2 regions of the Rhizobium sp. G187 genome follow, and region 2 is predicted to be linked to the other one. Evidence: riboswitches for the same ligand, from Rfam matches in the RefSeq annotation. Region 2 holds a riboswitch; the other holds the start of a gene.
What was found. Region 2 has a riboswitch for cobalamin ahead of ACSV9I_RS19420 (ABC transporter ATP-binding protein). Riboswitches for the same ligand answer to the same signal wherever they lie in the genome.
Positions count from the first base shown of each region.

Region 1: it holds a riboswitch for cobalamin, as region 2 does, so the genes downstream of both, ACSV9I_RS06395 (aromatic ring-hydroxylating oxygenase subunit alpha) here and ACSV9I_RS19420 (ABC transporter ATP-binding protein) in region 2, are expected to answer to the same signal.

Region 1 is NZ_JBPUGM010000002.1:322,607-326,422, forward strand. Features, by position in the region: gene ACSV9I_RS06385 (DUF6656 family protein) at 1-264, opposite strand, end outside; gene ACSV9I_RS06390 (DUF6656 family protein) at 498-1,100, opposite strand; cobalamin riboswitch at 1,405-1,606, shown strand; gene ACSV9I_RS06395 (aromatic ring-hydroxylating oxygenase subunit alpha) at 1,707-2,951, shown strand; gene ACSV9I_RS06400 (hybrid-cluster NAD(P)-dependent oxidoreductase) at 2,953-3,816, shown strand, end outside.
Region 2 is NZ_JBPUGM010000008.1:29,326-33,141, forward strand. Features, by position in the region: gene ACSV9I_RS19410 (ABC transporter permease) at 1-230, shown strand, start outside; gene ACSV9I_RS19415 (ABC transporter permease) at 238-1,029, shown strand; cobalamin riboswitch at 1,317-1,549, shown strand; gene ACSV9I_RS19420 (ABC transporter ATP-binding protein) at 1,785-2,579, shown strand; gene ACSV9I_RS19425 (ABC transporter substrate-binding protein) at 2,597-3,556, shown strand; gene ACSV9I_RS19430 (FecCD family ABC transporter permease) at 3,611-3,816, shown strand, end outside.

The DNA.
Region 1 (3,816 bases), on a different contig from region 2:
ATCGAGCGTCCGGTGAAAGATCATCTTCGGAAACTGGATCGAACGGTGGAAACTGTTGATCTGCTTGTGTGTCTTTACCCCCGCTGCCTCCAGCCTGCGGCCCGTGCGCTCAGCGACTTCTTCATAAGTCAGATAGCGGCGTTCGTCTGGAACCCAGTCTTCCAGATGTTGCGCAAAGGGACCGTGTCTGAGGTAGTCGGAAGCCTTGTTGTTGCGTGCGGGTTGCGATGTCCGGGCCGTCTCGAAATATATATGCTTTTGCATGGGAAAGAATGTCCCCTTGGATGCCTCTGTAACGGTGGCAACTGTAACTTTTCACAGTTAACTGCAATTTTCGGTTATGGGAATTTTCGGATAAAGTGGCTGAAAAAGTGAGCGATTTTCGTCGTGGTGAAAATTTGCGCACAGGCGCTGTCCCGACCTCCGGACATCCACGGAATTCGGATGTTTGGTGGTGAACAGGGAGACCGCTGCTGCGAATGTGGCCTGTCCGTCGCTCAGAGCTTTTGAATGATTTTGCGCAATTCCGCGTTGCGGGCGCCCAGCATCAACACGTTACGCAGAGCTTCCTGTGGGTCCTGCGTGGTGAACAAGAGGCCATTCTCGCGCACCGTCCGGTCGATCGCCATTGCCTTGGTTTCCGCCTCCGGCTTCATCGCGACGGCGAAATACATACGGGCATAGCTCTGCCGGATCTGGTCGAAGAAGGATTCGCTGCCGCCGAGCTCTGCCACGAAGTTGGCGATATAGAAGGCCCAGCGCACATCGGCATATTGCGCGAAGTTCGTCCGTGCTGCAGTCACATGGCAATAGCCCAGATGCGGGCTGTTGTTCAGCGTGCGGTGGAAGATGAGTTTTGGAAAGCGGATGTCGCGGTGCACCGCGTTGATGCGCGCATGGGTCGTCTCGGCTGCTGCCTCAAGCCGCTTGCCCGTTCGCTCGGCAACTTCTTCATAGGTCAGATAGCGTCGTTCATCTGCCAGCCAGTCCTCGCGGCTGCGCGAAATGCGACCTGTGCGCAAGAACTCGGTATGCTGTGCCTTGGCCAGCGCCTTCGCGTCGCTTTTCTTTGGCGATGCGTAATATCTGAGTTTCTGCATGTCGATATCCCGGCCCTGACAGACGCGCGCGAGAAAAGCTCGACGCAGCCTGATTGATGGCGATTTGCAGATAGTATCGCTGAAACACGTTTCCCGAAGCTTGCCAGTCGCAAAAGCTCAAAACATCTCCGCCGTTGGCCATTTTGCGCCATCGTGACCTGTCGTCCGGAATGCGGCATTGCTTAGACGCAAGTAAAGTAACGAAAATTTCTCCACGGGCGCTGGACAAGCGAAGTTGCGACATGTCGCAAACACTTCCGACCGTGTCGTTTCGCAGTGCGGCGAGAATTTCGACCGTGTGATTAGATGAACCCAAGCTCGAGGTGCCGCCCAGCTAGGGAGGGTGGAAATCGGGAAGCCGGTCAAAATCCGGCGCTGCCCCCGCAACGGTGGTGGAGAATGCGCTTCGGCAAAAGGCCACTGGGGGCAACCCTGGGAAGGCGCCGGCGCGGTCCGTGAATGGACCACTCCTTAGCCCGGAAACCAGCCTCGGGAAACGAACATTCAAGGTCGCGGAGGGCGGCCGGAGATGCGTCAGGTCCGCTTCCCAAGGAAGCGGGGCGATCCTTCTCCGCTCTTCTCCGCCAGCGCTTAAACGAGGACGACATGGACCTGCAGGCGACGATACTGCGACAGCTCAAAAACCGCCGCGAGGGTTTCTCCCTTGAGCAGCCCTTCTATATCGACCAGGATTACTTCAAGCTCGATATGGAGCAGATCTGGTATCGCGACTGGCTGTTTGTCGGCCATGATTGCGAAATCCCGCGCGCCGGCAATTATTTCACCGCACAGATCGGCGATTATCCCGTCGTCATGGTGCGCGGCAAGGATCAGGTCATCCGGGCCTTCCACAACACCTGCCGCCATCGCGGCCACCGCGTCTGCACCCAGGATCGCGGCGCATCTGCCAAGCTCGTCTGTCCCTATCACCAGTGGACCTACGATCTCGATGGCTCGCTCGTCTTTGCCCGCCAGATGGGCGAAACCTTTGACAAGAGCGAATTCGGCCTGAAGACCGTGCATTGCGAAAGCGTCGCCGGCTACATCTTCATCTGCCTGGCCAATGATGCCCCCGATTTCGCCCCCGTCCGCGCCTCGATCGAGCCCTACATGAAGCCGCACCGGCTGTGGGAGGCGAAGGTTGCCCACCAGAACACCATCATCGAGAAGGGCAACTGGAAGCTCGTCTGGGAAAACAACCGCGAGTGCTATCACTGCGCCGGCAATCACCCGGAGCTCTGCCGCACTTATCCGGAAGCCCCGACCGCAACCGGCGTGCAGGGTGCAGGCGACGACCCGTTCATCTCCGAACACTGGGCGCGCTGCGAAGCTGCAGGCCTGCCGTCCGAGTTCAAGATGGACCCGTCCGGCCAGTTCCGCACCGCCCGCATGCCTCTGATCCAGGATGCCGAAAGCTACACCATGTCCGGCAAGCGTGCGGTGAAGAAGCCGCTCTCGGCCGAGGTCCCGATCAGCCATATCGGCACCATGCTGCTCTTCCACTATCCGACGACCTGGAACCACATTCTTGGCGACCATGCGATTTCCTTCCGCGTGCTGCCGCTCTCGGCTGAGGAAACCGCCGTCACCACCACCTGGCTGGTCAACAAGGATGCAGTCGAAGGCGTTGACTACGACCTCGAGGAACTGACCCATGTCTGGAACATGACCAATGATCAGGACCGGTCGATCGTCGAAGAAAATGCTTTCGGCATCCGCTCGCCGGCCTATGAGCCCGGTCCTTACTCGGTGGACCACGAAGGCGGCGTGATGCAGTTCGTCGAATGGTACACGACCTTCATGATCAACCGCTTGCAGGGCGACAAGGCCCGCCTGACAGCGGTGGCGTGAGATGAATATCGCCGTCACCCAGTATCGCCATGTCGATGAGATGCGCCCCTGGTCCGACCGGGAGCATCTCCTTGAGTGTGTTGCCGTCACGCCGGAAGCCCCCGACGTGATGACCTTCACCTTCAAGCCGAACAAGCCCGGCCTCTGGTTCCGTTATCTGCCCGGCCAGTTCGTGACGCTCGAAATCCCTGTCGGCCCCGAGCCGGTGATGCGCACCTATACCCTGTCGTCGAGCCCGTCTCGTCCCTATACGGTGGCGGTCACGGTCAAGGCGCAGGCCGACAGCATCGGCACGCGTTGGATGTTCGATCACCTGAAGCCGGGCATGGCGCTGAAGGCGATCGGGCCGCTGGGTGACTTCTCCTATGCAAAGCACCCGGGCAGGAAATACCTCTTCATCTCCGCCGGCTCCGGCATCACGCCCATGGTGTCGATGACCCGCGACATGGCAGATCGGGCACCCGATAGCGATATCACCTTCCTCAATTGTGCCCGCTCCCCTGATGACATCATCTTTCGCTGGGAGCTGGAGGCCAAGGCGCGCGAGATGCCGCATCTCACGCTCGGCTTCATTGTCGAGCAAGTGTCGCGCGGCCAGCTCTGGTCGGGCCTGAAGGGTCGTATCGACAAGGCGAAGATCGCACTCCTGGCGCCTGACTTCCTTGAGCGCACCGTGTTCTGCTGCGGACCGGCGCCCTTCATGGCAACCGTTCGTGAAGCGCTTGAAGGCGCCGGCTTCGACATGAAGCAGTATCACGAGGAAGCCTTCCAGCCAGTCAAGCCGGAACTGCCGATCGTGGTCGCCGACCATTCGGACGGCGAAGCGGCAACCAAGGTCACCTTTGCCATGTCGGGCAAGGACGGT
Region 2 (3,816 bases):
CTGGATCCGTGATGGTCTTCATGCTCTCGGCCGGGTCTATCCTCGTGCCGACGCTGCTCGCGTCGACCAATTCGCGCTGGTTCACGGAAATCATCCAGCAATGGATGTTCGAATCGCTCGACTGGAATACGGGCGCGGCCTACGCATTCCTGCTTCTGATCCTGTGCACGCTCTTCGTCACCGCCGTGATGCGGATCTTCCGCGTCAAACTGTCCGACATTGCGAAGTGAGGCCGGCATGACCCAGAAATCCGACTGGCTGTTTCGCGTCTATCTCGTAATCTTCCTTGCCTATCTCTTGCTGCCACTGGTGGTCATGGGCGGCGCCGCCTTTAACGACACGCGGTTTCCCTCCGTGTTTCCCTGGCAGGGATTTACCCTGCAGTGGTTTGTCGAATTGTGGAACGATGCTCGCCTGCTGAACGCCTTCAAGAACACCTTGCTGGTTGCGCTCGCTGTCGTCGCGATCTCTGTCCCGATCGGCACCGCCGCTGCCATCCTCGTCAACAATCTCGGCGGCACGCTCCGATCCACACTCTATGGAATGATGGTCGCGCCCGTGCTCACGCCCGGCGCCGTCATCGGCATATCGACCCTGCTGTTCTGGAATTCGCTCGGCGTGGCCCCCGGCCTGCATCTCGCGGTCCTCGGCCAGGCCTCCTATATCTCGGCCTTCGTGATGTTGTTGGTCCTTGCGCGCCTTCAGAGTTTCGACCGCTCGCTGGAGGAAGCAGCCCTTGATCTCGGTGCAAGCCATATGATGGTTCTGCGCCGCATTCTTCTGCCGCATCTCTACCCGGCACTGGGTGCTGGCGCCGTTATCGCTTTCTTCCAGTCGATCGAGAACTTCAACGTAACGCTCTTCACACGCGGCCCCTACGATACCTTGACCGTCTACGTTTTCTCGAAGGTCCGAAGTGGGATTACGCCAACGATCAACGCGCTCTGTGTCATCCTGATCGCCGCGACCCTGCTCGGCGTCCTGATTATCGAGATCCGCCGTCGCAGCGTGGGCCGTCCTCAGGCTTGACCTCCAATCGACCTCCGGCACAGGTAGGAACGGCGCCTGATCTCCGGCTGGCTTGCTGAGCTGGCCCGGAGATGCCACTTCCGCAGGCGGCGGATTGGCGACTGTCTCTTACTGGGGGGATCGGACTGCACTACCCGCGTTTGCCCGGTGTTTCTCCAGGCTTTCATCGTCTGAGACGGCACGCGCCTAAGCACGGGAATTTCCTTGCACTCGCATTGTAATGATATTACAGAACGCAGGAATTGATTGATGCGCAGGTGAGGGGCTTGACCAGCAGAGCTTTGGCACCCTATTCAGAAGGGGACGGTTCCCTCATCGGATGACTTCGAGGGGATTAATAGGGAACACGGTGAGGACGACCCATACAGGGACCAAGACCGTGGCTGCCCCCGCAACTGTAAGCGGATTGCCGTTCATCCTGGTGGCGTGAGAGCGCCAAGCCACTGCGAAGTTTCGCGGGAAGGTTGATGATCTGCACATATCCGTGAGCCAGGAGACCTGCCGTCAAGAGAAATGTAACTGCAGCGGACGGGGTGTTCCGATGGATCTGAATGGAAAATTGCGCTGGTCGCCAGCGCATGAAAAATTTGCCATTTCGCCTCCCGGTCAGTCCTTGGGGGGAAAGTCGTGGCAAGTCTCACATATCACCAGCTAATCCATTGCCCGGGATGCTGTGGCATCGGCATGGCTGACATGGTTCGCGCGCGGATGCCTTGGACCCCGCTGCCCCCTGACACCAAGCAGGGGCGTCTCTAATGAGCTGTGACACGCAAGGAGTTGGTATCCAGGTCTCAGATCTCGGCTGGGGGCCGGATGCCGCACGCTTTCTCATCCGTGACGTCAGCTTCGCTCTGAAAGCCGGCGATCGATTGGCTATTATTGGTCCGAATGGAGCAGGCAAGACCACCCTGCTTCGCTGCCTCTACCGTGGCCTTATGCCCCGAGAAGGTCGGGTTCATATTGAAGGCGAAGACATCTGGCAGATGCAGGCCCGGCGCGTTGCCCAGAAAGTTGGCGTTGTTCTGCAGGAGATGCCGGCCGACTTTCCATTCAACGTCCGCGATGTCGTGATGATGGGCCGAATTCCGTGGCGTACCGGGCTATCCGGCTGGACGGCCGAGGATCGCGACCAGGTTGATCACGCGCTCGAACACTTGAGCCTGGCGGATATGGGCAAGCGGCAGTTCTCGACATTGTCGGGTGGTGAGAAGCAGCGGGTGCTCGTCGCCCGCGCGCTGGCGCAGCAGCCGCAGATCATGATCCTCGATGAGCCGACAAATCATCTCGACATCCGACACCAGCTCGAGATTCTCGACCTCCTGGGACGGCTGAAGCTGACCATTATCACCACCTTGCACGACATCAATCTGGCAACCGATTTTGCCACCCATGTGGGCTTGATGAATGCCGGGTCCCTGACGGCTTTCGGCGATCCTAAATCGGTTCTGACCGAAAAACTTCTGTCTCGTACCTTCGGTGTGACGGCCAATCACAGAGCCGATGATCACGGCCGATTGTCCGGCTTCTCATTTTCCCTTGCCGCTTCCTGATTTTGAAAGGGTCTCTCATGCCTGCCGCCTTGTTCTCCCGATTGGTCTTCGGTGTTGTCGCCACGTTCCTCGCAACCAGCGCACTGGCGGCTCCGGTGACGGTGAAGAGCTGCAATCGAGAAGTCACCTTCGACGCGCCGCCAAAGCGTGCCGTTTCAAACGACGTCAATCTGACCGAGATGATGCTCGCCTTGAAGCTACAGGATCACATGGTCGGCTATACGGGTGTCTCGGGATGGAAGACGCTGGATGAGACCTTGCGTGAAGGCGTGAAGGAACTCCCGGAGCTTTCGCCGAAGTACCCGACCAAGGAAGTGCTGCTCGACGTGGACGCTGACCTTTACTTTGCTGGATGGAACTACGGCATGAAGGTTGGCGGCGAGGTCACCCCCGAAACGCTCGAACCGTTCGGCATCAAGGTCTACGAATTGACCGAATCCTGCATCCACATCATGGCGAAGAACAAGCCGACGATGGAGGACATGTTCACCGATATCATCAATCTTGGCCGGATTTTCGCGGTCGAAGATAGAGCAGAGGCGCTGGTTGCCGGTTATCGTGCGGGCCTTGATCAGATTACCACCCGCATCGGTGCGATCGAAAAGCCGACGCGTGTCTTCGTCTATGATTCCGGCACGGAGAAGCCCTTCACGTCAGGTCGTTTCGGTATCCCGACAGCCATGATCGAAGCCGCCGGCGGGGTGAACATCATGGATGATGTCGAAAAAAGCTGGACGGAAGTCTCCTGGGAGCCGGTTATCGAGCGCAATCCGGAAGTCGTGGTGATCGTCAATTATGGCGATGTGACCGCCGAGCAGAAGATTGCTTTCATGAAGGAGAACCCCGCCTTCAAGGCCATGGACGCCGTGAAGCAAGACCGCTTTGTCATACTCGAATATGTTGAAGCCACGCCCGGTCCGCGCAACATTGACGCTATCGGCCGACTTGCCGATGCCTTCCATCCGCGCAACATGTAAACCGCTCTGCCGGGGCCGCTGTCGCGGCCCTCTCTGCGTGCGAACGGAATTTCCATGCCCCATACCAAGATCATCGGCTGGACAGGGATTGCCTGCCTGGTCATCATTCTCTGCATCACGGCAGGCGTTTCCTTTGGCTCGTCGCCCATCCCGGCGAAAACCGTGTGGCAGATCGTCGGCAATCAGTTCGTGCCTGACTGGTTTGAGCCGACCTGGTCGCCCGGGCGCGAGAGCATTGTGTGGGATGTTCGTTTTCCCCG